Regions from separate parts of the Streptosporangium sp. NPDC002544 genome, predicted to be linked through region 1. Evidence: riboswitches for the same ligand, from Rfam matches in the RefSeq annotation. Region 1 holds a riboswitch; each other region holds the start of a gene.

Region 1 (7,462 bases):
GCGCACGTCGCCCGGCTGATCGGCGCGCCGGTGGTGCTCGTGGTGGACGCCGCGCGGCAGGGCAGGTCCGTGGCCGCGCTCGTACAGGGCTTCGCCTCCTTCGACACCCGGGTCCGGCTGGCCGGGGTGATCCTCAACCGGGTCGGCTCGCCGCGGCACGAGGAGATCTGCCGCGCCGCGCTGGACGAGAGCGGCATCTCCGTACTGGGCGTGATCCCGCGGGTGGACGGGGTGGCGACCCCTTCCCGCCATCTCGGGCTGATCCCGGCGGCCGAGCGCAGCGGGGACGCGGTGGCGGCGGTGGAGCGGATGGGCGCCCTGGTCGCCGACTCCTGCGACCTCGAAGGGCTGGTGGCCCTGGCGCGCTCGGCGCCGCCGCTGCCCGCGCATCCCTGGACTCCGGCCCTGCCCCCGTCCCCGTCTGTGACCGCGTCCGCGTCCGGTGGACGGCCGGTCGTGGCCGTGGCGGGCGGGGCGGCGTTCACCTTCGGGTACGCCGAGCAGGTCGAGCTGCTCGCGGCGACGGGGGCCGAGGTGGCGAACTTCGACCCGCTCAGGGACGAGTGCCTCCCCGAGAACGCCGGGGCGGTCGTCATCGGCGGCGGCTTCCCCGAGATGTACGCGGCGGAGCTGTCCGCCAACGAGCCGCTCCGCCGCCGGGTGGCCGCCTTCGACGGCCCGATCGTCGCCGAGTGCGCCGGGCTGCTCTACCTGGCGCGCGAGCTGGACGGCCATCCCATGTGCGGAAGGCTCGACATCACCGCGACGATGACCGGCAGGCTCACGCTGGGCTACCGTGACGCCGTGGCGACCGCCAAGTCCGTGCTCACCCGCGAGGGCGAGCGCTACCGGGGCCACGAGTTCCACCGCACGGCCACCGATCCCGGGCATGCGACGCCGCCGCTGTTCCGCTGGAGGGGCGCGGCCGACGGCTTCGCCGAGCCCCTGCTGACCGCCTCCTACCTGCACCTGCACTGGGCAGGCAGCCCCGAGCTGGCCGAACGCCTGGTCGCGGCCATCGGCTGAACCACCCTCACCTCAGGGCCCCGCACCGGTCCGATGACTTCGACTCCGGAGGCATCCTGCACAGAGGTGGTTACATCACGTGCGTACATCTCCGCCCGCGCGGGTCCGATGACTTCGACTCCGGCGGCATCGGTTGAACCACACTCACCTCGGGGGCGGGTCAGCGGTCCTCCAGGTCGCCCTCGATGGTGAGGTACGCCTCCCGCAGGGCCGTCATGATCTCGGGGTCGGGGTGCTCCCACATCTTCCGGTCGGCCGCCTCAAGGAGCCGTTCGGCGATGCCGTGCAGCGCCCATGGGTTCGACGCGGCCATGAACGCCCGGTTCTCCGGGTCCAGGACGTAGGTGGCGGCCAGCCTGTCGTACATCCAGTCGGCCATCACACCCGTCGTGGCGTCGTAGCCGAACAGGTAGTCCACGGTGGCGGCCAGCTCGAACGCGCCCTTGTACCCGTGCCTGCGCATCGCCGCCAGCCAGTTGGGGTTGACCACCCGGGCGCGGAAGATCCGCGCGGTCTCCTCGTGCAGGGTCCTGGTCCGCACCGCGTCCGGACGGGTGCTGTCGCCCACGTACGCGGCGGGCGCCCGGCCGGTGAGCGCCCGCACGGTGGCGATCATCCCGCCGTGGTACTGGAAGTAGTCGTCGGAGTCGGCGATGTCGTGCTCGCGGGTGTCGACGTTCTTCGCGGCCACCGCGATCCGCCGGTAGGCGCTCTCCATGTCCTGCCGCGCCGGTGTTCCGTCGAGGTCGCGACCGTAGGCGAAGCCGCCCCAGACCGCGTACACCTCGGCCAGGTCGGCGTCGTCGCGCCAGTTCCCGCTCTCCATCAGCGGCAGCAGGCCCGCGCCGTAGGCGCCCGGACGGGAGCCGAAGATCCGCAGGGTGGCCCGCCGCTCGTCGCCGTGCGCGGCCAGGTCGGCGTCGGCGTGCGCCCGCACGTAGTTCTCTCCGGCGGCCTCCGCGAGGCCCGCCACCAGCCGTACGGCGTCGTCCAGCATGGTGACGACGTGCGGGAAGGCGTCCCTGAAGAACCCGCTGATCCGGACGGTCACGTCGATTCTGGGCCGGCCGAGTTCGGCGAGCGGGATCGGTTCGAGGCCGCTGACCCGCCGGGACGCCTCGTCCCAGACCGGCCGCACGCCGAGCAGCGCGAGCACCTCCGCCACGTCGTCGCCCGCCGTGCGCATGGCACTGGTGCCCCAGACCGACAGCCCGACGGAGCGCGGCCACTCACCGGTGTCGGAGCGGTACCGCTCCAGCAGGGAGTCGGCCATGGCCTGCCCGGTCTCCCACGCCAGCCTGCTGGGCACCGCCCGGGGATCGACGGAGTAGAAGTTCCGCCCGGTCGGCAGCACGTTGATCAGCCCGCGCAGCGGCGACCCGCTCGGCCCGGCGGGGACGTAACCGCCGTCGAGCGCGTGCAGCACCGCGCCGATCTCGTCCGTGGTCCTGGCGAGCCGGGGCACGATCTCCCCGGCCGCGAACCCGAGCACCTTCTCCACGGCGGCCAGGACTCCGGAGTCGCGGTCACTTCCGCCGGCGAGGACGGACGCGGTGACGGGGGAGACGGCGAACGGGTCCCAGCCGTGCTCCTCCATGCCCTCGACGAGGGCGCGGGCCGTCGACTCGGCCTCGTCCACGCTCACCCTCGCGGCGCCGCCGTCCTCGGCCAGGCCGAGGGCCTCACGCAGACCGGGGAGTGCCTCCTGGCCCGCCCAGATCTGGCGGGCGCGGAGCATGGCCAGCACGAGGTCGACGCGGGCCTTCCCCTCGGGGGCGCTGCCGAGCACGTGCAGGCCGTCGCGGATCTGGACGTCCTTGACCTCGCAGAGCCATCCGTCGACGTGCAGCAGGAAGTCGTCGAACCCGCTGTCCTGCGGCCGGTCGTCGACGCCCAGGTCGTGGTCGAGCCTGGCGGCCTGGATCAGCGTCCAGATCTGCGCCCGGATGGCGGGCAGCTTGGCCGGGTCCATGGCCGCGATCGAGGCGTGCTCGTCCAGCAGCTGCTCCAGCCGGGCGATGTCGCCGTAGGTCTCCGCGCGGGCCATCGGCGGCACCAGATGATCGACCAGTACGGCGTGCGCCCGCCGCTTGGCCTGCGTGCCCTCACCGGGGTCGTTCACCAGGAACGGGTAGACCAGCGGCAGGTCGCCGAGCGCCGCGTCGGGGCCGCAGGAGGCCGACATCCCCGCCGACTTGCCGGGCAGCCACTCCAGGTTGCCGTGCTTGCCGACGTGCACGATCGCGTGCGCGCCGAAGTCGTCGGCCAGCCACCGGTAGGCGGCCAGATAGTGGTGGCTCGGCGGCAGGTCGGGGTCGTGGTAGATGGCGACCGGGTTATCCCCGAAGCCGCGCGGCGGCTGGACCATCACCACGAGGTTGCCCGCGCGCAGCGCGGCCAGCACGATCTCACCGTCGGGATCGCGGCTCCGGTCGACGAACAATTCGCCCGGCGGCGGCCCCCAGTGCGCCTCGATGCCGTGCCGCAGGTCCTCGGGCAGCGTCTCGAACCACGCCCGGTAGCGCGCGGCCGGGATCCGTACCGGGTTCGCGGCCAGTTGCTCCTCGGTGAGCCAGTTCCGGTCCTGGCCGCCCGCCGCGATCAGCGCGTGGATCAGCGCGTCGCCGTCCCGCTCCGCCACGCCGGGGAAACCGTCTCCGAGGTCGTACCCGGCCTCCGTCATGGCCGTGAGCAGCCTGACCACGCTGGCGGGGGTGTCCAGGCCGACCGCGTTGCCGATCCTGGAGTGCTTGGTCGGGTACGCCGACAGCATCACCGCGATCCGCCGTTCCGGTGCTCGGACGTGCCGGAGCAGGCCGTGCCGTACCGCGATGCCGGCCACCCGCGAGGCCCGCTCGGGATCGGCCACGTACACGGTCAGGCCCTCGTCGTCGACCTCCTTGAAGGAGAACGGCACGGTGATGATCCGCCCGTCGAACTCGGGGATCGCCACCTGGGAGGCCGCGTCGAGCGGGGACAGGCCGTCGTCGTTCTCCCGCCAGGCGTCCCTTCCCGTGGTCAGGCAGAGGCCCTGCAGGATCGGCACGTCCAGCTCGGCGAGCGCGCCGACGTCCCACGCGGAGTCGTCCCCGCCCGCAGAGGCGGTCGCCGGGCGGGTGCCCCCGGCGGCGAGCACGGTGACCACCAGGGCGTCCGCGGCCCGGAGCGTGTCGAACAGGTCGGGCTCGGCGCTGCGCAGGGAACCGCAGTAGACGGGCAGGGCCTGGCCGCCCGCCTCCTCGATGGCCAGGCAGAGCGTCTCGACGAAGGCGGTGTTGCCCGCGACGTGGTGCGCGCGGTAGTAGAGCACGCCGATGACAGGGCCCTCGGTGCGTCGCGCGACACGTTCGAGGGGGCCCCAGCTCGGGGTGGGCGCGGGCGGTGCGAAGCCGTACCCGGTGAGCAGCACCGTGTCGGAGAGGAAGGCGTGCAGCTGGGCCAGGTTCGCCGGACCGCCGTGCGCGAGGTAGGCGTGCGCCTCGGCGCAGACCCCGCCGGGCACCGTGGACAGCTCCATCAGCTCGGCGTCGGGGGCCTGCTCGCCACCGAGGATCACGACGGGCCGCCGGTCGGCGAGCAGCGCGTCCAGCCCGTCCTGCCATGCCCTGCGCCCGCCGAGCAGTCGCACGACCACGAGGTCCGTGCCCTCGGTCAGCGCGGGCAGGTCCTCGGCGGACAGCCGCGCCGGGTTGCCGAGCCGGTAGTTCGCGCCGCTCGTCCGCGCGCTGAGCAGGTCGGTGTCGGAGGTCGACAGCAGCAGGACGGCAGGCGGCGCGGGTGGCACGGCCGATCGCGGGGTGGGCGGCACGGAACGCATGCAGAAGTCCTCCCTCGGGGTCCTCGCCCCGGGTCGTCGTCATCGCGACGGCAGGAGTCTCCTGGCTCCCGGATCAACGCTCACCCCGGCCTTCCCGTCCGTTGCCGGACCGTGGCCTTCGGTGGGGTTCGCTCCCCGGTTACAGTGGCGGGACCGCGCCGGTTTCACACCGGCTTCCTCCCTGCGCCGTCGCCTAGGTCACACTATGCCAGGCGGACATCCGTAAAGAAATGGGAGCTACCATCCACTGCGTGTCAATAACCGACCCTCCCGGAAGAACCCGGGCCGACGCGTGTCCCGGAGCGCTCCAGGTGCACGCCGCGGCCGACGGCGGCCTGGCGCGGATCCGGGTTCCCGGCGGGGCGCTCACGGCGCGTCAGCTCCGCGTGGTCGCCGCCGCCGCCCGGGAGCTCGGATCCGGCGTGATCGAGCTGACCTCCCGGGCGAACCTCCAGGTACGCGGCCTCCCGCCGCAGGACGGCGAGTCCCTTCCCGTCGTGCACCCGGCACGCGACGACACGCGCGTTCCGGACGACGACCGGCGGCTTTCCCCGGCATCCGACTTCGCCGTGCGGCTGGCCGCCGCCGGGCTGCTGCCGTCGGCCACGCATGAGCGGGTACGCAACATCGTGGCCTCACCCCTGGCCGGGCGGGCACCCGCGAGCCTGCTCGACGTCCGTCCGCTCGTGTCCGAGCTGGACGGGGAACTCCGCGCCCGGCCCGCGCTCGCCGACCTGCCCGGCCGGTTCCTCTTCGCGCTCGACGACGGCTCGGGCGACATGGCGGCTCTCGGCGCGGACGTCACGCTGCTGCCGGTCGATCCGCTGGACGCCTCGGCGGACGTCTCCGAGGTGGCGCTGCTGCTCGCCGGTGCCGACCTGGGGCTGCGCGCCCCCGTCTCCTCCGCCGTCACCGGCATGCTCGCGGTCGCCGAGGCGTTCCTGGCCGAGCGCGCCGAGCAGGGGTCGGGCGCGTGGCGGCTCGCCGAGCTGACCGACGGTCCGGGGCGGGTCTCGGCCCGTGTGCTCAGGGCGGAGCCGGCCCTTCGCCGGGCCGCCCCCGTGGTACGGCGGGAGCGGACGATGGACGGCGGCGCGGCCGGGGTCGTCATGCAGCGTGACGGAAGGTCGGCCCTCATCGTTCTCGCCGCGCTCGGACGGCTGTCGGCGGCCCAGCTGGAGGCGCTCGCCCAGGCGGCCGAGCACGGCGGGGGAGAGGTCCGGGTGACGCCGTGGCGGACGATCGTCGTCCCCGACCTGCCGGCGCCGGAGGTCGATGGCCGGCGGGCGGCGCTCACGGCCGCGGGCCTGGTCAGCGACCCGGCGTCGCCGTGGCTGGGCCTGACCGCCTGCGCAGGCCGGCCCGGATGCGCCAAGGCCCTCGCCGACGTGCACGCCGACGTCCACGCGGGTGCGCGGGCGAACGACGGCACCGGTTCCGAGTTCGATGCGGACGGTCCTGACGACGTCCACCCCTCGCGGGGCCGCACCCGTGCGCTCCCCGTGCACTGGTCGGGCTGCGAGCGGCGGTGCGGACGCCCGCGCGGCCGGGTCGTGGACGTGGTCGCGACCGGAGACGGATACCGCGTCGAGGCGGACGGCGTGAGCCGTACGTTCGCCGACGCCGAGCAGACGAGCGCCGCGGTGGCGGCGACCAGAGAGGGAAAGTGATCGACTACATCAGGGACGGGGCGGAGATCTACCGCCGCTCCTTCGCCACCATCCGCGCGGAGACGGACCTCGGCGGCATGCCGCCGGGCGTCGCCCAGGTCGCGGTTCGCATGGTGCACGCCTGCGGCATGGTCGACCTCGTCGACGACCTCGCGTGGTCGCCGGGAGTCGTCACGGCGGCGCGCGAGGCGCTGCGCGACGGCGCGCCCGTGCTGTGCGACGCCATGATGGTCGCCTCCGGCGTCACCAGGCGACGGCTGCCGAAGGCGAACGAGGTGATCTGCACACTCGGCGACCCGCGGGTCCCGGAGCTGGCGCTGCGGCTGGGCACCACCCGCAGCGCCGCGGCGCTGGAGTTGTGGCGCGACCGGCTCGACGGCGCGGTGGTCGCGATCGGCAACGCGCCGACCGCGCTGTTCCGCCTGCTCGAACTGGTCGAGGAGGGTGCCGGACGCCCGGCCGCGGTGCTGGGCGTGCCGGTCGGCTTCATCGGGGCCGCGGAGTCGAAGCTGGCCCTGGCCGAGCACCCGGCCGGACTCGACCACCTGGTGGTGCACGGACGCAGGGGCGGCAGCGCGATGGCGGCGGCCGCCGTCAACGCGATCGCGAGCGAGGAGGAGTGAGCGGGTTGAGCGGGGATCTCGGGTGCCTGTACGGGGTCGGGCTCGCGGTGGCGGCGGTTGCCGTCAATGCGATCGCGGGTGAGGAGGAGTGAGCGGGTTGAGCGGGGATCTCGGGTGCCTGTACGGGGTCGGGCTGGGGCCGGGAGACCCGGAGCTGGTGACGGTGAAGGCGGCCAGGCTGCTCGGCGCGGCCGACGTGATCGCCTACCACAGCGCCCGGCACGGGCGGAGCATCGCCAGGTCGGTGGCCCTGCCCTACCTGCGGGGAGACCAGGTCGAGGAGGCGCTGATCTATCCGGTGACCACCGAGACCACCGACCACCCCG
Region 2 (7,462 bases), on a different contig from region 1:
ATGCAGGATCGGCGGGCGCACGCAGCGGGAGCCGTAGGACTGAACCCAGCCGTAGTCGGTGGCGGCGTAGCCATCGAGCTGCTCGGCGAAGTACTGGACCATGTCGTTGCGCTCGGGCTCGCCGTGGACGAGCACGTCCAGTCCGAGCTCTTCCTGAAGCTTGATCACGCGGGCGATCTCGGCGCGCATCGCCTCGACGTAGGCGTTCTCGTCGGTCCGTCCCGCCTTGTGGTCGGCGCGGGCTTTGCGGATCTGCGCGGTCTGCGGGAACGAGCCGATCGTCGTCGTGGCCAGCTCGGGCAGCCCCAGCTTGGCCCGCTGTGCCGCGAACCGGACCGCCCGATCGGCCCGCTGCGCGTCACCGAGAGCCTCCAGCCGGGCCCGGACGTCGGGGTCGGCCGGTACGACGGGGAGCGGCGCGGCCGACGGATCCTCCGACCGCAGGTCGGCGGCGAGACCGACCAGCTCGGCGACCTTCTGCCGGGCGAACGCCAGCCGCGCCCGGACCGCCGGGTCCAGCGCCGTCTCGCTGTCGAGGTCGACCGGGACGTGCAGCAGCGAACAGGAACTGCTCAGCTCCACCTTGTCGGCGAACCCGAGCAGGACCGCGTAGGTCGACTTCACCCGTGCCAGGTCGGCGCGCCACACGTTCCTGCCGTCGACCACGCCGGCGACCACGGTCTTGCGGGCCAGCCCGCTGGCCGAGGCCACCGCGTCCAGGTTGCCGGGCCCGGCGACGAAGTCGAGCCCGATCGCCTCGACCTCGGTGGAGGCGATCACCCGCAGCGACTCCGCGGTGACGGCGCCGAAGTACGTGGCGAGCAGGATCTTCGGACGGCTGGGCAGGCTGCCAAGCCGCCGGTATGCCCGCCCGAGCGCGTCGATCTCCCGGGCTCCGAGGTCTCGGGCCAGGACCGGCTCGTCGAACTGCACCCACTGCGCGCCCGCGCCCGCCAGCCGTTCCAGCAGCTCGGCATAGGTTTCCACCAGGGAGTCCAGCAGGTCGAGCGGGGTGAATTCCTCAGGCGAGTTCGGCGTGGGCTTGGCCAGCAGGAGATACGTGAGCGGACCGACGAGCACGGGCCGCGTCTCGATTCCCAGCTTCCTGGCCTCCAGATACTCGGCCATGGGTTTGGCGGCCGAGCCGCCGGCCAGCTGGAACCGGGTGTCCAGCGCCAACTCGGGGACGATGTAGTGGTAGTTGGTGTCAAACCACTTGGTCATCTCCAGCGGCGGAAGCTCGGCGGTGCCTCGCGCCATGGCGAAATACCGGTCGAGCCCGGCGAGGCTCCGATAACGCCCGGGCACGGCGTCGACCATGACCGTGGTGTCGAGCACCTGGTCGTAGAACGAGAACGTGTTCGACGGGATCGTGTCGAGGCCCGCGTCACGCAGTTCGGTCCAGACCGAGCCGCGCAGCGATGCGGCGGTCGCCTCCAGCTCGTCGGCACCGATCTTGCCGGCCCAGAAATCCTCGGTGGCGAATTTGAGCTCCCGATGCGCGCCGATGCGCGGATAGCCCAAAATGGTCGTCCTCATGGCAACTTCCCTCGTCTCGCCAGCATGCGGCCAGGCAGGAGAAAGAAGCGCACGCGGAGCGAGCCCCCGGCGAGCGCGTCCCAGGCCCTCCCACGAGGCCGCGGACCACCACGCGCCGAGTGGCGCGCGGGTGGAGGCAGGTCTTCGGACTCGCGGGCACCATGCCTGAGGCATGACCTACTGGCCGTCGCTTCCCAGGCATAGGCCCAGTGCTCATGACGGCGGTCGTTCCTGCTTACCGCTGCGGGGCAGTCCCGGATTCCCACCGGGTTCCCTCTTACGACGCCTGCCTCCCGGAGGAGGCGGGCGAACCATCCACGTCTGAGATCTTAACGACTCGGCCGCCGGCTGTCGCTCCCCCAACGGCGCCACCCGGCGCGGCTCATCGCCGCTCAGAGATGGAGCGATCCGGGTCACGCGAAACGGTCCGGGTACAGCTGACGGGCCAGTGACTCCACCCCTGCGGGCACCCGTACGCCCAGCACCACTCTTGGGGAGATCCGCCCCATTTCGTGAGGAGGCGACAGCGTGAGTCTCCTGGCTCTCGGGTCGATGCTCCTCCCGGCCTTCCCACCCGCACGCGGGCAGTGGCCTGTTCGGGATTCACTCGCCGATCACAGTGGCGGGACCGCACCGGATTCACACCGGTTTCCTCGTTCCGCCGTCGCCTACGCCGACCATGTTCGCACAACCACCATTAACGACAAGACCTCGACCGGCTCGTTCAATGATCGTTGCAACGGCGTCCGGGACCGCCGCGCGTACCGTGCGTGCGGTCCCGGGCGGCACGCGATCCGGCTCCACACGCACGGCCGCCGTGGAACACGAGGCGCTCTTCGCATGACCGTCCCGCGTTTCGGGTGAACGGCGGGAGCCGTTCCCACGTGTGCCCGGGTATGAGATTCACGCACCCGGCCGCGACGGCCTGAGGCATGATCCGCTGTCCCGGTCTTCTCGGCGAGCCACCCGGCTGACAGGATGTCCTTTGTGACCCCTACGGCGTCGGCGCTGCGCGTGCCACGAGCCATCGTCTTCGCGACGATGTGCCTCGTGGTCTCCGCGGGCGGCCACGCGCTGGCCGGGGGCGGCCTGATCCCGCCGCACCTGGCCGTTCTGGGCGCACTGATCGCCTTTTGCGTGGCGTACGCGCTCAACGGGCGCGAGCGCGGTGTGGAGGTCGTGCTCGGCGCGACCACCGGCGCGCAGATCCTGCTGCATGAGCTGTTCAATCGCGCCGCGCCCGCACCGCAGGCGATGTTCTCCGCTGAGCACGGCCATTCCGGCCTGGGCATGACGGTGATCCATCTCGCAGTGGCGCTGGGCACCGGATGGTGGCTGCACCGCGGCGAGAGCGCCCTGTGGCTGATGATCCGCCTGTACGGCGGGCCGAGGCCGCTGATCCGGCTGTTGTTCGCCGTCCCCGCCGAGGTGACGCCGCCGGTGTGGCGGGCCGTTCCGGCCGCCGATGTCCGGCCGTACGGCGGCTGGGAAATCCTGCCGGTGCTGCGGCGGCGCGGCCCGCCCATACCGCGACACGCCGGCTGAAGGACCTGAAGGAAGGGTCCGGAGGGCGGCGTGCCCCCGTGACCAGACGCCCTCCTTTTTTCACTGGAGGCGTTCCTTCCGTTTCGCCGGTCCGTGCCGAGGGCACGGCCGGAGGTTCCTTCTGGAGTCCACGATGGCGTCCCTGCCACGATCTGTCCGCACGACCGTTGTCACCGCCCTGTGTTGCGCCATATTCGTCCTGCTCGGCGCACCCGCCGCGCTCGCCCACGACCGCCTCAAGAGCAGCTCTCCCGCCAAGGATGCCAAGGTCTCCGCCGTCGAACGGATCAAGCTGGAGTTCAGCTCTCAGGTCCGCTTCCCGGCGGTCGCGCTGCGCACGGCGAGCGACACGATCATCGACATCGGCAAAGCGAAGGTCGCAGGTGACACGGTCACCTCCGATGTTCCGGCGCCCCTGGCCCCGGGTGACTATGTGATCGCCTGGCGGGTGGTCTCCTCCGACGGCCACCCGATCGAGGGGGAGACTCCCTTCACCGTGACCGCCCCGGCGACACCGCCCGCGAAGGCCGCATCGACCGTCGCGACCACACCGGTGCCGGAGCCGACGGCTTCAGCGTCCGCACCGGTGGTCGCGCAGCCCGTTTCGCCTGGCCCCGTTTCCGCCACCGGCGAGCAGGAGAACGCCGGGAGCCTGCCGGGCTGGATCTGGGTCGCACTCGCCGCGATCGTGGCCATCGGCGCGGGCATCTGGTTGCAGGCCTCTCGCCGAGGCCGTCCCGGCGGCGCGGAGTGATCCGCCGGCCATGCCCGCGCACCTGACGTTACGTCTCGCCCGCGCCGCGGCCTTCGCCGTGGTGTGCCTGGGGCTCGGCGTGCTCGCACACGTGTCCGGCGGGGGCGTCGTCTCCGCACCGGCGGCGGCGTGCGCCTTGGCGCTGGCGTTCCTGGCGGCGCTGCCCGCGACCGGCGGCGAGCGCGGCCTGGGCGTGATCTGGCCGTTGCTGGCAGGCACGCAGGTGGCGCTGCACCTGCTCTTCTCCACGGTTCACCTCATCGCGCCGCTGGCCGAGGCCGGCGGGCACGCGCATTCGGGGTTGGTCCCCGGGCTGGGCATGGTGGTGACGCACGGCTGGGCGGGAGCGCTGGCCGCGCTGTGGCTGGCTCGTGGCGAGGCCGCGCTCTGGGCGGTGCTGCGCCGCCTCGCCGTCCGGCTGTGCCGGCTGCTGAGGGTCCGGTGCGGCCAGACGGCCGCACCCGCCCGTCCATGGCTCACGAGCTCCCCCGCCCCGCCGCTGCTGCGATCCGCGTTACTGCGGTACGCGCTCAGCGGGCGGGCCCCGCCACTGCCGATCCGCGGCTGAGCCGCTCCCCCTTCACGGGCTGCCCCCCACGGGCGGTCCCGTCTCCTCACGATGCCCTCCCGGGCGGACCGGTCCGCCCGGCTGCCGCCGTGCCTCTACCCCCAACCGGAGTACGCCCATGCCCGTCCCCATTCCCCTCTCCGATTCCCCGGCGAGCGCCGCCGGTCTACGCCTGTCCGCCGTGAGCTGCCGGCACGGCAGGCTCCTCGCGGTGAACGCCGTCGACCTGGCGCTCGCCCCCGGCGAGCATCTGGCCATCACCGGCACCAACGGCTCGGGCAAGAGCACGCTGCTGCGCGCGCTGCTCGGACTGCATCGCGAGGTCTCCGGGGTGATCGAGGTCTCGGGACGGCGGGCGCGCACGCCGGCCGACTGGGCCCGCCGCCGCTCCGAGGTCGCCTGGATCCCGCAGCGCCAAGCGGCCGGACGCTTCCCACTGCTGGTGCGCGAGCTGCTGGCCAGCGGCGGACACGCCGAGCGGGCGTTCGCCGCGGCCGAGGACCTGGGGGTGGCCGCCCTGCTGGAGCGCCCGCTCGCCACCCTGTCGGGTGGCCAGCTGCAGCGCGCCTATCTGGCGCGGGCGCTGGGACAGGTCGCGGCCGGGGCGGGACTGGTGCTGGCCGACGAGCCGACCGCGGCCCTGGACTTCGCCGGTCAGGAGCAGGTCGCCGGCGTGCTGGCCGGGCTGGCGGTGAGCGTGGTGGTGGTCACCCATGACCGGGTGGTCGCCCAGGCATGCGGGCGGGTGGCCGAGATGGCCGCCGGGCGGCTGCGGGAGGTCCGGTGAACTCGATCTGGACGCTGCTGGAGATTCCCTCGGTCCGGCTGGCCCTGGTGGCGCTGCTGCTCGGTTCGGTGGCGCTGCCGATCGTCGGAGTGTTCATCGTGGGACTGCTTTCAACCTGGGCGGCTTCTGCCTCGCCTTGCTCTTCGACTTCCCACCAGGCCCGGTGCTGGTGCTGGTCGGCGGGATCTGCACCGTCCTTCTCTATTCGATCCCGGAAAGGATCCTCACGAAATGATCATCTTGCGCCGATTCCGTCTCGCCGCCCTGGCGGCCGTCGCCGCTCTGACCATGGCCGCCTGCGGAAACACCGAAGATGCCTCCTCGGCCGCTCCCTCCGCCTCGCCCGGCGGCTTGAAGGTGGTCGCCGCCTCCACCTGGGAGGCGGGGTTCGCCAAGGCCGCGGGCGCGACCGACATCACGGTGATCGTCCCACCCGGCGTGCACCACGCCGCCGACTACGACCCCAAGCCGTCGGATTTGGCGAAAGTGGCCGAGGCCGACGTGGTGCTGTACGCCGCCTTCGAGGGCTTCGCCGGCAAGCTCAAGGAGGCCGCCGGGTCCAAGGCCAAGCTGATCGAGGTCTCCCTGGACAACGCCCCCGACAAGGTCAAGGCCGAGGTGCGGCGCCTGGGCGGTGAGTTCGGCACCGCCCAGGCCGCCGAGGCGTGGACCGCGGCCTTCGACACCGAGTACACCGCGTTGAAGGAGAAGGTCACCGCTGCCACCAAGGGCACCGCGCGGGTGATCGTCTCGCAGGCGTTCGTGGCCTGGGCCGCCGACCTGGCCGGCGCCCAGCCCGCCGGGGTGTTCGGCCCGCAGCCGCCCACCGCCGACCAGATCTCCGAGCTGGCCGGCAAGAAGCCCCAATTGGTGCTCGACAACTCCGCCATGCCCGGCGGGGACGCCCTTGCGGGTGTCGAGGCCAAGCGTGTGGTCATCAACGACTTCCCCGACCAGGGGCTGGATCTGCTCGCCGTGTACCGGGCCAACGCCGACGCGCTGGCCGCGGCCCTGGGCTGACCGATCGTGCGGGGCGGTTCCGTACGAGCCGCCCCGCCACCCCTTTTTCTGGAAGGAGGCACGTGGACGTTCCCGTGCTCATCGTCGGCGGCGGACCGGTCGGCCTGTGCGCGTCGATCGCGCTGTCCGGGTTCGGTGTGCCCTCGCTGCTCGTCGAGCGGCATGCGGCCACCTCGGCCTTCCCCAAGGGGCGGGCGCTCAGCGTCCGCACCATGGAGGTGCTGCGCCGCTACGGCCTGGAGGAGGCCGTGCTGGCGGCCGGAGTGCCCCGCGAGGAGAGCCTGCACTTCTTCTTCGGCACCTCCCTGACTTGCGCCGATCACATCCGTAACAGCAACCTGCCCGACCCGGCGCGGGCGGCCTTCAGCCCTGCCTTCACCGCGGTCTGCTCCCAAGACGTGCTGGAGCCGCTGCTGCGTGAGCACGCCGAGTCGCTCGGCCCCGGCTGGGTGCACTTCGGCCAGGAACTGATCGCGTTGGAGCAGGACGAGCGGGGGGTGACCGCGTGGCTGCGCGACGCCGACGGACAGACATCGACCCTCCGTACCGCCTATGTCATCGCCGCCGACGGCGCCGGCAGTTTCGTACGACGCGAGCTTGGCATCGCCATGTCCGGCGACCCCGCCCTGAGCCGCAATCTCAACATCCTGTTCGAAGCCGACCTGCGCCCACACGTCGCCGACCGGCTCAGCCTGATCTACACCATCGTCAATCCCGCACTGACCGGCACGTTCATGACGGTGGACAACCGGCGCCGGTGGCTGTTCAACCTCGTCCACGACCCCGCGCGCCGCGCGGTCGACGACCTGACCCCCCGCGACTGCGCTGATCTGATCCACGAGGCGGCGGCCGTACCGGATCTCGACATCGACGTGATCGCGACACAGGAGTGGACCGCCGCCGCGTTGCTGGCCGACCGTTACCGGGCAGGCCGGGTGTTCCTGGCCGGAGACGCAGCACATCCCATGACTCCCTACGGCGGATTCGGGATGAACTGCGGCATCCAGGACGCCGACAACCTTGCCTGGAAACTCGCCGCCGTCCTGCAGGGCTGGGCGGGGCCCGAACTGCTCGACTCCTACGAGGCCGAGCGGCGCCCCGTCGGGGCCGACACCGTCACCCAGAGCCGTCGCAGCCTGCTCGCGACGCTGGAATCCACCGCCGTCATCCCGGGCGTGGACGGGCCCCAGCCCCGCTCGCGCCCCAGCGACGGACTCGTCTTGGGCTATGCCTACGACGGCCCCGGCGC
Region 3 (7,462 bases), on a different contig from region 1:
CTGCGGGGACGAGGGTCTCGTTGTGGTTGGTGGACAGGCCGTCTGCGGGGACGAGGGTCTCGTTGTGGTTGGTGGACAGGCCGTCTGCGGGGACGAGGGTCTCGTTGTGGTTGGTGGACAGACCGCGCGCCATTGAGATTCTCCTGGGAGAAGGGCCCCGACCTGGTGTGCAGGGCCAGATGGTTGGACACCGTCAGGCTGGCCGACGCTCCTTGGTGGAGACTTGGTGTCCTTCGCGCCGTCGTCTTGGCTCACAGCTTCCGAGGGCGACCGAGTGGCCGAGGCCTCGCTCGCTCATGCCGGGCGCCAAGCTCCCACCAAGTGGGATCGGTCCAGTGCGGCCGGGCCCGAGTGGAATCCGGTGGGATACCCGGATGACCGGATGCCCGCCGTCGACGATCAGGCTCTCGGCGGAGACCCGCCGGTTCTCGCCGGGATGAGCGGTCCCGGAGCGGGCGGCCGTGCCGAATACGAATCGGTCAGAGTCTTGATCATCGGCGTGGTTCTCTTTGCCTTATATCCGGCAATATCCCCGCTGTACCGTTTATGTCTTTTGGGGGAGCAAATGTCCATTTCCCGCTATCTCGTCACCGCCGCTCTCGCCGCTTCGGCGGTAGCGTTCGCCACGCCGGTCGCGTACGCCGACCCCGTTCCACCCTGGTCCCCCGAGTCGCCGTACTATGATCCCGCCGGCACGCTGACCATCACGAACGGTGGCCGCACGGAGACCTGGACCTGGGAGCCCGGCCACCAGAGCTACCGGAGCACCGAGAGCAACTCCGGGTCGATCGAGCGGGACGGGTAGCCGCCGGCAGGCCCGCCGAATCCGGAAAGCGCGCGTGGGCCGCGTACGACTTCCGATCACACGGTGGCCGTCCGCCGGTCCGCGCGGGTGTCGCTCGCCGGTGCCGCGATCGCCCTGGGAATTCGGTCGTATATGGTTTGTCAGTAAAGATCCACAGTTTTATGGAATTCCCATATCCTTCCCAAAGGCGATGAAGGACGAGGGTATGGGCGAGCAAGAAGATGTTCCAGCGGGTGTCGACCCGAACACCCCAAGTGTCGCTCGAATGTACGACTACTACCTCGGAGGCAAGGACAACTTCGCCTCCGACCGGGCGGCCGCGGAACAGTTCATGCGGGTGGTGCCCGGTATCCGCGAGATGACCCGGGCGAACCGGGCGTTCCTCTCGCGAGTCGTCGATCTGCTCGTGCGCCAGGGCGTGCGGCAGTTCCTCGACATCGGGTCGGGACTGCCGACGCAGGACAACGTGCACCAGGTCGCCCATCGCATCGCGCCCGACACCCGGGTGGTCTATGTCGACAACGACCCCATCGTCCTGGTGCACGGCCGTGCGCTCCTGGAGGACAACCACCTCACCTCTGTCGTCCAGGGCGACATGCGGGAACCCGAGAAGCTCCTGACGGACCCGCAGATCGAGAGCGCCGTCGACTTCACCCAGCCCGTCGCGGTGCTGCTGATTTCGATGCTGCACTTCATTCCCGACGACGCCCTGGTCGCTCACATCATCACCACGATCCGCGAACGGCTGGCCCCGGGTAGCCATCTGATCGTCACGCACGCCTTCGAGGCCAACGTCAGCGCCGAGGTGCACGAGGCCGGGCAGCAGGTCTACCGCTCGACCAGCGCGGGGGCGCTCACCTCGCGCGGCCCGGAACAGCTGGCCGAGCTGCTGAGTGGAATGGAGCTGCTGGAGCCGGGGATCGTCCCGGTCGAGGCGTGGCGCTCCGAGTACAACGAGTACGGAGAGAAGATCACCGTCGACTTCACCAAGCCGGGCATCCTCGGCGTCGTCGGACGTAGCTGACCACCTCCAGGCGAACTGGACTGGGAAGGCGCGAAACGAAGAGCGTCAGCCAGGGGGGTGGGTTGGTGGCCGGCGGGCCGGCAACAGGACGCAGTCACCGCACATGCCGCCGCCGGGCAGGCGGTAGTACAGGCAGCAGCTGCGACGGACGAAGAAGGGACGGCCGGGTACGGGCTCGGTCAGTTCGCCGGTGCCGCGCAGGAGATCCCGGTCCAGTAGTTCGCGGCCCAGCCGCACGGCCTTCGCGGTGAGGTCGGGCCGTCGGTGGGTGAAGGCGCCGATGGTTCCGGCCAGTGCGGAGGCCGCATTGCCCCACAACAGCCCCGGCGCGATCTTCACGATCCGCCGGACCGCCTCCGCGAGCGGTTCCAGCATCTCGGCCATGATGCTGCGGTAGACCGGTTCGGCGATCCGCGCGGGGTCGCGGACGCCCCAGCCGGACAGCCGGGTGGCTCGCAGCGGCAGCGGGTCGGGGGCCGGCCGCCAGTACAGGTGCTCGGGGGCCAGGTCGATGAGCAGGTCGTGCGCGACCACGGCGCCGATGGACGGTGACCACAGGCGGGCGGCCAGGCCCTGGAACAGGATCGAGGCGGCCACCCGATGCTCGGTGGTGCCCAGCCGTCCGGCCATGTCGTGGATTCTCGCCTCCAGGACGCCCGGAGCCGTCCACAGATCGGTGAACGGTCGCCATCCGGCCTCGGCCTCGCCTGTCTCGATCCCGAAGTAGCCGCCGATGGCGCGGACGTCGGCGACCGCGCCGGCGACCACGGCCGGGGCGGCGGGCAGCAGTCCGGGCGGAGCACCGGCGGGTGAGTCGCACGGCATGGCAACCGCCTTCCTCTCTTGGGGAGTTCCGCCCCAATTTCGCTGAGGAGGCGACGGCGTGAGTCTCCTGGCTCTCGGGTCCAAGCTCGCCCGGCCTTCCCACCCGTACCCGGGCAGTGGCGATGTCGGGGTCCGCTCGCCGATCACAGTGGCGGGACCGCGCCGGGTTCACACCGGCTTCCTCGTTCCGCCGTCACCTTCGCTGTCATGGTCGCACGGCCCGCATGATTCGCGGTGGGAGGGCCTGCCCAAGGAGGCCACCGCTTCCGGCGGCGCGCTTTTCACCGCGTACCGGCGATACCTCGCCGAACTCGCGATCATGCTGTGACCGGCGGCCCCGCACCCCGAGGGCGAAACAAGTTCAATGACCCACAACCGGGTCGCAAGTCCTCATCGCTACCGTGATCGCCGATCACATCTTGTTGGCGGCAAGGAGAAAACCAGGGTGGCAGCAGTGGATTCCGTGCTTCGGACCGCTCGGCGGCGGATGAACACGTACCTGCGCGAGGGATCTGACACGTTGGACCTGTCGGGTCTCGGCCTGCTCCGGGTTCCCGAGGAGGTGGCCGAGCTTCCCGGTCTGCGGGTGCTGCGCCTGAGATCCAACTGGTTGACCGAGCTTCCCCGGTTCCTGACCGACCTGCCCGCGCTGACCGAGCTCAACCTCGGGGGCAACCGTGAGCTGACCGCCCTGCCCGAATGGATCGGCGAGCTGACCGGACTGATCCACCTCAATGTCTCGGTGACCGGACTGTGCCACCTCCCCGACTCGATGCGCGAGCTCACCGGTCTCACGGAACTCGACCTGAGCAACCTCCATGACCTGGAGGAGGTGCCCGAGTGGATCGGCGACTTCACCCGGCTCGCCAGGCTCCGCATGTGGTACGCCGGGCCGGCCTGTTTCCCGGCGTCGATGGCCCGTCTCACCGCCCTCACCTGGTTGGACCTGACATACAGCCGACCCGCCGACCTCTCTCCGTGGCTGGGCGAGCTGACCGCTCTGGAGCGTCTCGATATGGGATGCGTCCCACTGACCGGCCTGCCGGAGTCGATCGGGAACCTCACCGCCCTCACCTCTCTCGGCCTGTGGAACACCGGGCTGACCGAGCTACCGGAGTCGATCGGCAAACTCACCGCCCTCAGGTCCCTCAGCCTGGGCAAGAACAAGCTGACCGCCCTTCCCACGTCGATGCGGGCCCTCACCCCCCTGACCAAGCTCGATCTGCAGGGAAACCGGCTGGCCGAGCTGCCGGAATGGCTGGGTGAGCTGACCGCGCTCACCGAACTGCGCCTGGACCGCAACGACCCCAGGCCCCAGGTTCCGGCCTCGCTGCGAGCACTCGCGCGAACCCGTCCGGAATGGCGCCGCTTCCTGGCCAGCCGCACCCGCTGAGCCTCTCCGAATCAGGTGCGGTGGCAGTGGCAGGGACAGCGCGTTGAGGCCGCTGCCTGAGCCTGGCACAGAGAGGGGGCACAGCGATTTCCGCCGTCGGAAGGTCAGGAGAGGCGGCCGACGTAGGCGAGGGCCTGCTTCAGCAGGGTGCCCTGACCGCCGAGCATCTCCTGTTGCACCAGCGGTGACGAGGCCTCCTCGGGAGTGAACCAGACAAGGTCGAGGGCGTCCTGCCGGGGGCGGCAGTCACCCACGACCGGGACGACGTAGGCGAGGGAGACCGCGTGCTGCCGGGGGTCGTGGTAGGGCGTGACGCCCTGCGTCGGGAAGTACTCGGCGATGGTGAACGGCTGCGGAGAGGCGGGGATGTTGGGCAGTGCCGTCGGGCCGAGGTCCTTCTCCAGATGGCGGATGAGCGCGTCGCGGACTCGCTCGTGGTGCAGCACCCGGCCGGAGACGAGGGCGCGGCTGACCGTCCCGTCCGCTCCGATGCGCAGCAGCAGGCCGACATGCGTGACCACTCCGGCCTCGTCGACTCGCACCGGCACGGCGTCGACGTAGAGGATCGGCATTCGTGCGCGGGTCGACTCCAGCTCTTCGGGAGAGAGCCAGCCGGGCGTGGTTTCGGTCATTTCGGTCATTGATCGATCGTACTTCGCGGTGGGCTCGGAAACGCGTTCTTCCCCGGCGACCTGCCGAAAGTCAGGGCCGGCGGGGCGCCGCCCGGCCTCGCTCGCGGTACGCCGGTCGTGGAGTCGATGCTCGCGATATCGCCAGGCGTACCGGCTTCTCGCCATGCCGAACGCGCCGCCGTCCACCGCGCGCAGACCCTGTTCATCACCGCTCCGATCCGGCTCTTATGATTCACCGCAGAACCGGCATAGACCTCTTGGAAAGTGAACCGGTCGTTGGGAATGTTCATCTCGGTGAAATGCTCAGGCCGCTATCGTGAAGACGTCGCGTGAGCGAGAGAAGGTGGTGAGATGGCCAGGCATGAATGGAACCCCGATCTGGGCGGCGGTCAGAATGAAAGCACTGGGCGTCGAATTGCCAGGGCGCGTAAACGCAGAGGGCTCACCCAAACCGGCCTGGCGGCCAGGGCCAATGTTTCCCGCAGCCTGATCGCGCAGGTCGAGGCGGGTCATAAACCGGCCACCCCCTCGCTTGTGGCGGCTGTGGCAAGGGCCTGCGGGGTCGATGCCGCCGAGATCAACGGCCAGCCCTACCGAGGGTCCGACAGACGCACCGACGCGGTGCACGCGGCGATGCCCGCCATCAGGCGCGCTGTCACCTACGCCGACATCTCCCCGGAGCTGGAGGTCCCTCCCCGGTCACTTGATGAGCTCGCCAAGGAACTGGTCAAACTCCAGAAGCTGCAGGGGGCCGCCGCCCATGTCAGGCTCGGTGGGCGCCTGCCGTCGGCCATCGAGGAGCTGACGGTCCACGCGGTCGAGTCGGACGCTCCGAGGGCGTGGCGCCTGCTGAACCACGCGTACGCCATAGCGGTGTCCCTGACCCGCCGCCTGGGCTACAACGACCTGGCGCAGGTCGCCGTCGAGCGGGCCGGGACCGCCGCGCTGCGCGCCGACGACCCGCACCTGCGGCACCTGGTCTCGCTGTCGCGGGCGCTGCTGCTGCTCACCCTGGGGTCCGGTGACATCGCGCTGACCATGGTGAGGCGGGCGGCGGGCGAGGTGGACCGGTCAGATCCGGCAGGACTGCAGGTTTACGGCTCCCTCCAGTTTCGCGCGGCCGTCTCCGCCGCCCGGCTGGGGCACGAGTCGGACGCCTGGGAGCACCACGGCCTCGCGGCGGAAACAGCCGCCCGCATCGACTCGCGAACCCGGCCAGACCCGTACGGGCTGCAGGTGAATCCCGTCAACGCGGTGATTCACGGATGTGTGGTGGCGACGGAACTCGGTGACTACGACAGTGCGATTCGCCTGGACTCGGGTTTCATCCCGCCTGCCAGGTTGTACGCCGAACGTAGGGCACATCACGAGATAGACATGTCCAGGGCACATCTGTGGCTCAGGGATCACGACAGAGCACTCAGCCGAGTTCTCAACGCCGAGCGAATCGCCCCCCAGATGACACGATTCCACCCTACGGCGAGAGAGATCGTCAGGCAGCTCGGCACCTATTACCGCACCGTCCCCGAGCGGTTACGCGGCCTGGAAAGTCGAATGGCCTTCTAGATTTACCCGGGAGAATTGTTCACGGGAAACTGTGAACACTGCAGGTGGTCATGTTCCGTAAGGTCGCGATGATGGTGAGCATCGCGCTTCTCGCCATCCGAATCCGATGATTCCGACCTTGGAGGACGGGTGACACGGCGTGCGGTACGGGCTGGATATCGGGAAATGATCGACGAGGCGACGGCGAACCGGCACGACCGGGCGCTGGCGGTCGTTCAGCGACTCCTGGTCGAGCGGGGAATCCGCGCCCACCGCCATCACACGATCAGCCTGGGTTTCGCCGACCGTACGGACGCTCCCACCTGGCCCGGACTATCCGCTCCCCGCTCGTGGACAAAGCGGCATCCGCCCGAACTGGTCGTGATCGACTCCCAGGGCAGGCGCGACGCCACGGTGACGATAGGCCCACGCTCGGGCTGCTACCTGGTGTCCGTCCGCGACGGCCCCGACCTGCAGGCTTTCAGGCAGGAGCAGCCCCAGAACGTCGTGCACCTGATCATCGCGACCCGGCGGGTGCCGGCCTGTCCCCTGCCGGCCAGGGAAGAAGGGGTTGGTTGACGACCAACACCTGGCCGCTCCGACACATCGCGCCCGGGTGGAGCGACAGATCCCCCATCCGGGGGACAGGTCAGTGGGTGACGGGACGGACGTGCCGTCGGCGCCGCGCCCGCCACTAGACTTGAGCCTGTGGACGACGAGCCCGAGGTAGAGATCGGTGCACCGCTCCCCGCCACCGCCTACACGGTTCTGGGCGTCCTGTCGATCCTCGACGAGGAGCTGTCCGCCGCCGAGATCAAGGTCCGGTGCGACTACACGCTGCGCTGGTTCTACTGGTCCCCCGCCATCAGCCACATCCGCCGGGAGCTGCGGAGACTGGGGGACCTGGGGCTGGTGACCGAGCGCGAGGTGACGATCGGCAGGGTCAGGCGGAGCACCCTGTACCAGACCACGGAGCGCGGTGAGGAAGTGCTCCGGCAGTGGGTCTCAAGCCCGCCGGTCGACGAGCCGGTGATGCTGAAGAACCCCGCGCTGCTCCGGGTCTACCTCGGCAGGTTCACCGAGCCCTACGAGCTCGTCAAGATCCTCGATGACCGGCTGGAGCAGCTGGAGGAGCAGATCAAGGACCTCGTCTGGGGCAAGAGGCGCAGCCACGAGCTCGGCCTCGACGAGGAGGAGCGTGTCCAGTACGGGACCGCGATCGGCGACTACCTGCTGCG
Region 4 (7,462 bases), on a different contig from region 1:
GACGGCCAAGGAGACGCTGACCGTCGACTGGGAGGCGGGGCACTACGACACGGGCGGTTACGAGCACTACCTGCTCAAGGAGATCTCCGAGCAGCCCGACACCGTGGCCAGGACGCTTCGCGGGCGTCTGGACGACCGCTTCCACATCGCCCACCTGGGGGGCCTCAACATGGACGCGCGGGAGACCCGCTCGTTCCGCCGGGTGAAGATCATCGGCTGTGGTTCCGCGTACTACTCGGGCCAGATCGGCGCGCAGCTCATCGAGGAGCTGGCGCGCATCCCGGCCGACGCGGAGCCGGCCAGCGAGTTCCGTTACCGCAGCCCGGTGGTGGAGGCGGACACCCTGTATGTGGCGATCAGCCAGTCGGGGGAGACCTACGACACCCTCGCCGCCGTCCAGGAGCTCAAGCGCAAGGGCGGCCGGGTGCTCGGCATCGTCAACACCGTGGGCAGCGCGATCGCCCGTGAGTGCGACGGCGGCCTCTACCTGCACGCGGGGCCCGAGGTCTCGGTGGCGAGCACGAAGGCGTTCACCTCGACAGCCGTGGCCTTCGCGCTGCTCGCGCTGCACCTCGGCCGGGTGCGTGACCTGTCCCCCGCCGACGGCCGCCGGATCTGCGAGGGCCTGCGGAGGCTGCCGGACCAGATCAAGGAGATCCTGACGCTGGAGCCGCGGCTCAAGGAGCTGGCGCAGAAGTACGCCGAGGCGCCGAGCATGATGTTCGTGGGCCGGGTCCGGGGATATCCGGTGGCCCGCGAGGGCGCGCAGAAGCTCAAGGAGATCTCCTACGTGCACGCCGAGGCGTACCCGGCCAGCGAGCTCAAGCACGGGCCGCTGGCGCTGATCGGCCCGGACATGCCGACCGTGGCGATCGTCCCCGACGACGAGCTGCTGGACAAGAACCTCACCACGCTGGGTGAGATCCGCGCCCGGGGCGGCCGGGTGCTCATGGTCGGTCACCGCACGACCGGCCCCAAGCTGGCCGACGACTGCGTCGTGGTGCCCAGGAACGAGACCGAGCTGGACCCGATCCTGCTGTCGATCCCGCTTCAGCTCTTCGCCTACCATGCCGCCGTGGCACTGGGGCGGGACGTCGACAAGCCCCGCAACCTGGCCAAGAGCGTCACGGTGGAATGAGACGGCTCCCGGGGCGGCCGCCGGTGGTGGCCGCCCCGGTCTGTAACAGATAGTGATAAGAGGGTAACCTATGGTATAGGGGGTTCTTGGGGGAAGGGGCGCTTATGCGCCGTAGGAGGTTTTTCGCGCTGGTGGCGGGTGCCATGGTCGTCGCGGGCTGCGACCTGAACGGTGATTCCGCCGAATCGGCCGTGGGCCGCCTGAGCATCCTCGAACCCACCGCCGACGGCCACGGCTGGGACGGCATCGCGGGCAGGCTCGCCTCCGTCCTGGTCCTGTCGGGACTGGCGCGCTCCGCCATGGCCGTCGGGCGGCCGGGAGCCCTGGGTTCCATCCCGCGTGACGCGTTCGGCGCCGTACGCGGCTCGTTCACGCACGAGGGCACGCTGCTCGTCACCGCGATGCCGATGGTGACGGCCGCGGAGATCGCCAACACCGCCGCGGTGGTGGACGCCGCCACCCCTCTCGCCCGCCTGGTCGGCGACTGGACGGTCCTGGTCGTCCCCTCGGACTCCCGCCTGCGCACCTTCGAGGACTTCGCCGCGGAGCTGCGCCGCAACCCGGCGGTGCTGACGGTCGGCGGCCGGCCGGAGGGCGGTTCCGACCACGTGCTCTACGGCATGATCGGCAAGTGCCTCGGGGTGGACGCCCGGTTGCTGGAGTACGCGGGGTTCCTCGGCGCCGAGGATGCCGCCGAGGCACTCCAGGTCGGACGGGTGGCGGCCCTGCTGGGGTCGGCCCGCGCCCTGCGGCCCGAGATCACCGCGGGCCGCCTGCGTCCCTTGGTGGTCTCCTCGGGCAGCCGGCTCGACGGGATCGACGCGCCGACGCTCCTGGAGGTCGAGGTCCGGCTGGAGTACAGCGACTGGTGCGGCCTGCTGGGACCCAAGGGCATGAGCCAGACGGACCGGGACGCCGCGATCGCCCTGTGTGACAGGATCGACGCCGCGCCGCGCTGGCGCGCCCTGTGTGCGGCCAATGGATGGAGCCGGGTCTACCTCAGCGGCGACGACTTCCGCCAGTGGCTCTTCACCGAGACGGCCCGCACCCGCGGGGTGCTTCACGAGCTCGGGCTACTGAAGTCCTCCGACACAACTTGTTGGGGTAGTTGCGTCAGACGCCCCTAGATGTAGGATCCTGCTCGTTGCTGGTTCGCCCCGGGAGGGGCGAGGCAAGAGGGAACCCGGTGAGATTCCGGGACTGCCCCGCAGCGGTGAACGGGAACGAAAGCCGTCATGTGAGCACTGGGTGAACCATGCCCGGGAAGCGACGGCCGGTAGGCATGCGCAGGGCGCCCGTGAGTCCGAAGACCTGCCGGTGACGTGATTGTCCAGGGCCTCGTGGGAGGGCCCGCGGAACGAGGCGGTCCGGCGTGCCCGGGATCGCTCGCGGACGCGTGCCCCTCCGGCGGAGCCGTACGGGGAAGTCAGAGCGAGCGAGGAACACCACGTGACACAGGCCTTGGCAGAGACCGCAGCAGGGATCGCGGCGGGAACCGTGGCGGAGAACGCCGGGAACGCGCCGGTCGATCGCAGGCTGGCCATCGACGAGGCGGCGGCCCGGGTGATCACCGACCCCGAGAACTCCAGGGTCGCCGCCGCGCTGCTGGCCGAGCTGATCGCCGACGAGGCCGCCGAGCACGGCGTCCGCGACTTCTCCGAGTCGGTCGCCGCGACGCACGAGGCGGGGCTGATCGCCGACGGGCTCGCGGAGTTCGTGGCCGCCCACGCCGGGGTCCTGGACGCGCTCATCGAGCCGGACGCCGACGCCAGATTCGAGTACTTCGGGCTGCGTACCGTCTACGACCGCTACCTGCTGCGTCACCCGCGCACCCGCAAGGTGCTGGAGCGCCCGCAGCACTTCTTCCTCCGGGTGGCCTGCGGCCTGTCCGAGACCGTCGAGGAGGCCGCCGAGTTGTACGCGCTCATGGCCACCCTGTCCTACCTGCCCAGTTCGCCCACGCTGTTCAACTCCGGCTCGCGCAGGCCCCAGCTCTCCTCGTGCTTCCTGCTCGACTCGCCCCGCGACGAGCTGGAGGCCATCTACGAGCGCTACGGGCAGGTCGCGCGGCTGTCGAAGTACGCCGGGGGCATCGGGATCGCCTGGAGCCGGATCCGCTCGCGGGGCTCGCTGATCCGCGGTACCAACGGCCATTCCAACGGCATCGTGCCCTGGCTGCGCACCCTGGACGCAAGCGTCGCCGCGGTCAACCAGGGCGGCCGCCGCAAGGGCGCGGCCTGCGTCTACCTGGAGCCCTGGCACGCCGACATCGAGGAGTTCCTCGAACTGCGCGACAACACCGGCGAGGAGGCCCGCCGCACGCACAACCTGAACCTGGCCAACTGGATCCCCGACGAGTTCATGCGCCGGGTCGAGGCCGACGGCGTGTGGTCACTGTTCGACCCCAAGGAGGTCCCGCACCTCACCGACCTGTACGGCGCCGCGTTCGACGACGCCTACCGGGCCGCCGAGGCCGAGGGCCGGTTCACCGCGCAGCTCCCCGCCCGCACCCTGTACGGCCGGATGATGCGTACGCTCGCCCAGACCGGCAACGGCTGGATGACCTTCAAGGACGCGGCCAACCGGACCTCCAACCAGACGGCCAGGCCGGAAAACGTCATCCATCTGTCGAACCTCTGCACCGAGATCCTCGAGGTCACCAGCGACGCCGAGACCGCGGTCTGCAACCTCGGCTCGATCAACCTGGCCGCCCACCTGTCCGGGGACTCCGGAGAGGGCATCGACTGGGCGCGGCTGCGCGCGACGGTCCGCACCGCCGTGCGGTTCCTCGACCGCACCATCGACCTGGGCTTCTACCCGACCCCCGAGGCCCGGGCCGCCAACCAGAGGTGGCGCCCGATCGGGCTCGGCGTGATGGGCCTGGCCGACGTGCTGTTCACGCTGCGGCTGCCGTTCGACTCGCCGCGGGCGCTGGAGCTGTCCACCCGGATCTCCGAGGAGATCGCGCTGGCCGCCTACCGGACCTCCTCGGATCTGGCCGTGGAGCGGGGCCGCCACCCCTCGTACCGGGAGACCAGGGCCGCCGCCGGGGTGCTCCACCCCGACCACTACGGGGCCGCGACGTCGGCCGCGTGGACGGAGCTCAGGGAGCGGATCGCCGGAACGGGGCTGCGTAACTCGCTGATGATCGCGATCGCGCCCACGGCCACGATCGCCTCCATCGCCGGTTGCTACGAGTGCATCGAGCCGCAGGTCTCCAACATCTTCAAGCGCGAGACCCTCTCGGGTGAGTTCCTCCAGGTCAACCGCTATCTCGTCGCCGACCTGCGGGCCCGGGGGCTGTGGACCTCGCGGATCCGTGACGCGATCAAGCGCGCCGACGGCTCCGTTCAGGACATTCCCGAGATCCCCGCCGACCTGAAGCTGCTCTACCGGACCGCCTGGGAGCTGCCGCAGAAGGCGCTGATCGACCTGGCCGCCGCACGCACCCCGTACATCGACCAGTCGCAGTCGCTGAACCTGTTCATGGCCACGCCGACCATCGGCAAGCTCTCCTCGATGTACGCCTACGCCTGGAAGTCGGGCCTGAAGACCACCTACTACCTGCGCTCGCGCCCGGCCACCCGGATCGCGCAGGCCACCGTGGCGGCACCGGTGGCCGGGGAGGTCCCCGTCCCCGTCCTCGACCCCCAGGCCGTCGCCTGCTCCCTGGAGAACCCCGAGTACTGCGACGCCTGCCAGTAGGCCTGCCGGCGGCCCGTCCCGAGGGCACCCCGTCACCCCTCAGCCACTCCGAAAGGCATTTTCCCGATGTTGCTCGACCCCGGCATGGATCTCACCCTGCGGCCGATGCGCTACCCCGAGTTCTACGAGCGCTACCGGGCCGCGATCCGCAACACCTGGACCGTCGAGGAGGTGGATCTCGCCTCCGACCTGGCGGACCTGGCGAGGATGACGCCCGAGGAGCGTCACCTGATCAACCGCCTCGTGGCGTTCTTCGCCACCGGCGACTCGATCGTGGCCAACAACCTCGTCCTCAACCTCTACCAGCACCTCAACGCCCCCGAGGCGCGTCTCTATCTCAGCAGGCAGCTGTTCGAGGAGGCGGTGCACGTCCAGTTCTACCTGACCCTGCTGGACACCTACCTGCCCGACCCCGACGAGCGGGTCAAGGCGTTCGCCGCGGTCGAGCACATCCCCTCGATCCGCGACAAGGCGGAGTTCTGCTTCCGATGGATCGACTCGCTCGGCGGGTTGACCCGGCTGGAGACCAGGGAGGACCGGCGGGCGTTCCTGCTCAACCTGATCTGCTTCGCGGCGTGCATCGAGGGCCTGTTCTTCTACGGGGCCTTCGCCTACGTCTACTGGTTCCGCGCCAGAGGGCTGCTCGGCGGCCTGGCCACCGGGACGAACTGGGTCTTCCGTGATGAGTCCATGCACATGGAGTTCGCCTTCGGCGTCGTGGAGACCGTGCGGGCCGAGGAGCCCGGCCTGTTCGACGACAAGCTCACCGAGCAGGTCACCCGGATGATCGAGGAGGCGGTGGCGGCCGAACTGGCCTTCGCGGCCGACCTGTGCGGCGACGGTCTGCCGGGAATGGGGGTGGAGCAGATGCGGCGCTACCTTGAGTACGTGGCCGACCAGCGGCTGGTCAGGCTCCAGATGCCCGTCCGGTACGGCACGGCCAACCCGTTCGCGTTCATGGAGTTGCAGGACGTGCAGGAGCTGGCCAACTTCTTCGAGCGGCGGGTTTCGGCCTACCAGATAGCCGTCGAGGGGAATGTCGCTTTCGACGAGTCCTTCTGATTGGCTGATGGTCCGGGGAAGAGCGCGGCGAAGGGGCAGTCGTCAGTGTCCAGCTGGATCATCATGATCATTTCCATGGCCGCCGCAGTCGTGGCGGTGGAGGTGGTGCGCAGGGTGCTGCGCTCACGGCTGATCGGTGAGAAGTGGGCGCTCGCCGGTCCGGTCGTGAGCCGCTGCACCTGGCCGGGGTTCGCCATGGCCGCCGTGGCGACCGCCTACACCGCCTACGAGCCCGGTATGGCGGAGGGCTCGGTCAGCCAGGTGATCGACCGCGGCCTCAGCGTGGCGATGATCGGGTGCGCTACCTGGCTGGTCATCCAGGCCGCCTACGCCGTCACCGACGTGGTCCTGGACCGCCTGGTCACGGTCCAGGGCGAGGGCAACCGCAGGGCACGCCGCATCCGTACCCAGATCACCCTGGTCCGCAGGGTCGCCTCGGCGGTGATCATCGTGGTGGCGCTGGGCGCGATGCTCTTCACCTTCCCCCAGGTGCGGGCGCTCGGCGCCGGTCTGCTGGCCTCGGCCGGGATCGCCGGCGTCGTCGTCGGCATCGCCGCCCAGTCGACACTGGGCAACCTGCTCGCCGGCCTTCAGCTGGCCTTCAGCGACGCGCTCCGCCTGGACGACGTCGTCGTGGTGAAGGGCGAGTGGGGCCGCATCGAGGAGCTCAGCCTGACCTACGTGGTGCTGCGGCTGTGGGACGAGCGCCGGCTGGTCCTGCCCGTCTCCTACTTCACGACCAACCCGTTCGAGAACTGGACCCGGCACAGCAGCAGGGTGATCGGCCACGTGTTCATCCGGGTCGACTGGTCGGTGCCGGTCGAGGAACTGCGCACCGAGCTCTACCACGCCCTGCGCGTGCACCCGCTCTGGGACCAGAAGGACTGGACCCTCCAGGTCACCGACACCCTTCCCAACGGGCTGCTGGAGTTGCGCGCCCTGATGAGCGCCGCCGACTCCGCCAGTGCCTGGGACCTCAAGTGCGACATCCGCGAGCACCTGGTGGCCTTCGTCCGCGAGAAGTATCCCCAGGCTCTGCCTCGTTTCCGGGTCGAGAATCCGCCCATGGCCGCCCCCCTTCCCGGGACACTCACCGGCCTGACGGCGCCGGCACGTTCCGGCGATGAGGATGGCGATCGGCCGGCTCCGTCCTGAGGCGGCCGGTTTGCTGGGCCGGCCGTGTCGGGAGTGCGGTCCGGAGGCGTCCCGCGATGTCCGGTGGGCAGAGTCCTCCGGATGTCTCGGATACCGAGGTCGCGGCGGCACCCGTCGCGGCCATCGCGGCCGTTCGGGCGCGGTGCCGCACAGGAGTGCTCACTGCGAGGGGCAAATGATGCCGAACATGTGGTTTCTCATGCTTTGGGGTGGTCTGACGACAAGATCATGAAGCGTACCGGGAGAATCTATCCCGTGCAGATCTCCGAAGGCTTTGAACTGTCCGTTGACCAGCATGTCGCCACGTTGAGGATCAACCGCCCAGAGAAGCGCAACGCGCTGAGCGCGGCCATGTGGCGGGCCCTGCCCGCGCTGCTCGCGCCGCTGGCGGACGATCCGGCC

Evidence for each region. Region 1 has a riboswitch for cobalamin ahead of cobN (cobaltochelatase subunit CobN). Riboswitches for the same ligand answer to the same signal wherever they lie in the genome.
Region 2: it holds a riboswitch for cobalamin, as region 1 does, so the genes downstream of both, metE (5-methyltetrahydropteroyltriglutamate--homocysteine S-methyltransferase) here and cobN (cobaltochelatase subunit CobN) in region 1, are expected to answer to the same signal.
Region 3: it holds a riboswitch for cobalamin, as region 1 does, so the genes downstream of both, ABT061_RS43090 ((2Fe-2S)-binding protein) here and cobN (cobaltochelatase subunit CobN) in region 1, are expected to answer to the same signal.
Region 4: it holds a riboswitch for cobalamin, as region 1 does, so the genes downstream of both, ABT061_RS20710 (ribonucleoside-diphosphate reductase subunit alpha) here and cobN (cobaltochelatase subunit CobN) in region 1, are expected to answer to the same signal.

The regions. Positions count from the first base shown of each region.
Region 1 covers NZ_JBEOWJ010000018.1:42,906-50,367, reverse strand. The annotation lists gene ABT061_RS26150 (cobyrinic acid a,c-diamide synthase CobB) at 1-1,026, shown strand, start outside; gene cobN (cobaltochelatase subunit CobN) at 1,187-4,843, opposite strand; cobalamin riboswitch at 4,879-5,080, opposite strand; gene ABT061_RS26140 (ferredoxin-like domain-containing protein) at 5,095-6,513, shown strand; gene ABT061_RS26135 (precorrin-8X methylmutase) at 6,510-7,136, shown strand; gene ABT061_RS26130 (precorrin-2 C(20)-methyltransferase) at 7,234-7,462, shown strand, end outside.
Region 2 covers NZ_JBEOWJ010000017.1:97,416-104,877, forward strand. The annotation lists gene metE (5-methyltetrahydropteroyltriglutamate--homocysteine S-methyltransferase) at 1-1,539, opposite strand, end outside; cobalamin riboswitch at 1,658-1,871, opposite strand; cobalamin riboswitch at 2,050-2,236, opposite strand; gene ABT061_RS25385 (hypothetical protein) at 2,527-3,084, shown strand; gene ABT061_RS25390 (copper resistance CopC family protein) at 3,218-3,838, shown strand; gene ABT061_RS25395 (MFS transporter) at 3,849-4,406, shown strand; gene ABT061_RS25400 (metal ABC transporter ATP-binding protein) at 4,525-5,193, shown strand; gene ABT061_RS25405 (metal ABC transporter solute-binding protein, Zn/Mn family) at 5,425-6,213, shown strand; gene ABT061_RS25410 (FAD-dependent monooxygenase) at 6,276-7,462, shown strand, end outside.
Region 3 covers NZ_JBEOWJ010000046.1:41,238-48,699, reverse strand. The annotation lists gene ABT061_RS43100 (hypothetical protein) at 566-805, shown strand; gene ABT061_RS43095 (SAM-dependent methyltransferase) at 1,011-1,829, shown strand; gene ABT061_RS43090 ((2Fe-2S)-binding protein) at 1,875-2,654, opposite strand; cobalamin riboswitch at 2,693-2,870, opposite strand; gene ABT061_RS43085 (leucine-rich repeat domain-containing protein) at 3,109-4,047, shown strand; gene ABT061_RS43080 (NUDIX hydrolase family protein) at 4,152-4,688, opposite strand; partial or broken gene ABT061_RS48490 (helix-turn-helix domain-containing protein) at 5,031-5,246, shown strand; gene ABT061_RS43070 (hypothetical protein) at 6,375-6,803, shown strand; gene ABT061_RS43065 (hypothetical protein) at 6,933-7,462, shown strand, end outside.
Region 4 covers NZ_JBEOWJ010000012.1:225,212-232,673, reverse strand. The annotation lists gene glmS (glutamine--fructose-6-phosphate transaminase (isomerizing)) at 1-1,138, shown strand, start outside; gene ABT061_RS20715 (tripartite tricarboxylate transporter substrate-binding protein) at 1,243-2,265, shown strand; cobalamin riboswitch at 2,270-2,471, shown strand; gene ABT061_RS20710 (ribonucleoside-diphosphate reductase subunit alpha) at 2,588-4,843, shown strand; gene ABT061_RS20705 (ribonucleotide-diphosphate reductase subunit beta) at 4,910-5,905, shown strand; gene ABT061_RS20700 (mechanosensitive ion channel family protein) at 5,981-7,060, shown strand; gene ABT061_RS20695 (enoyl-CoA hydratase/isomerase family protein) at 7,316-7,462, shown strand, end outside.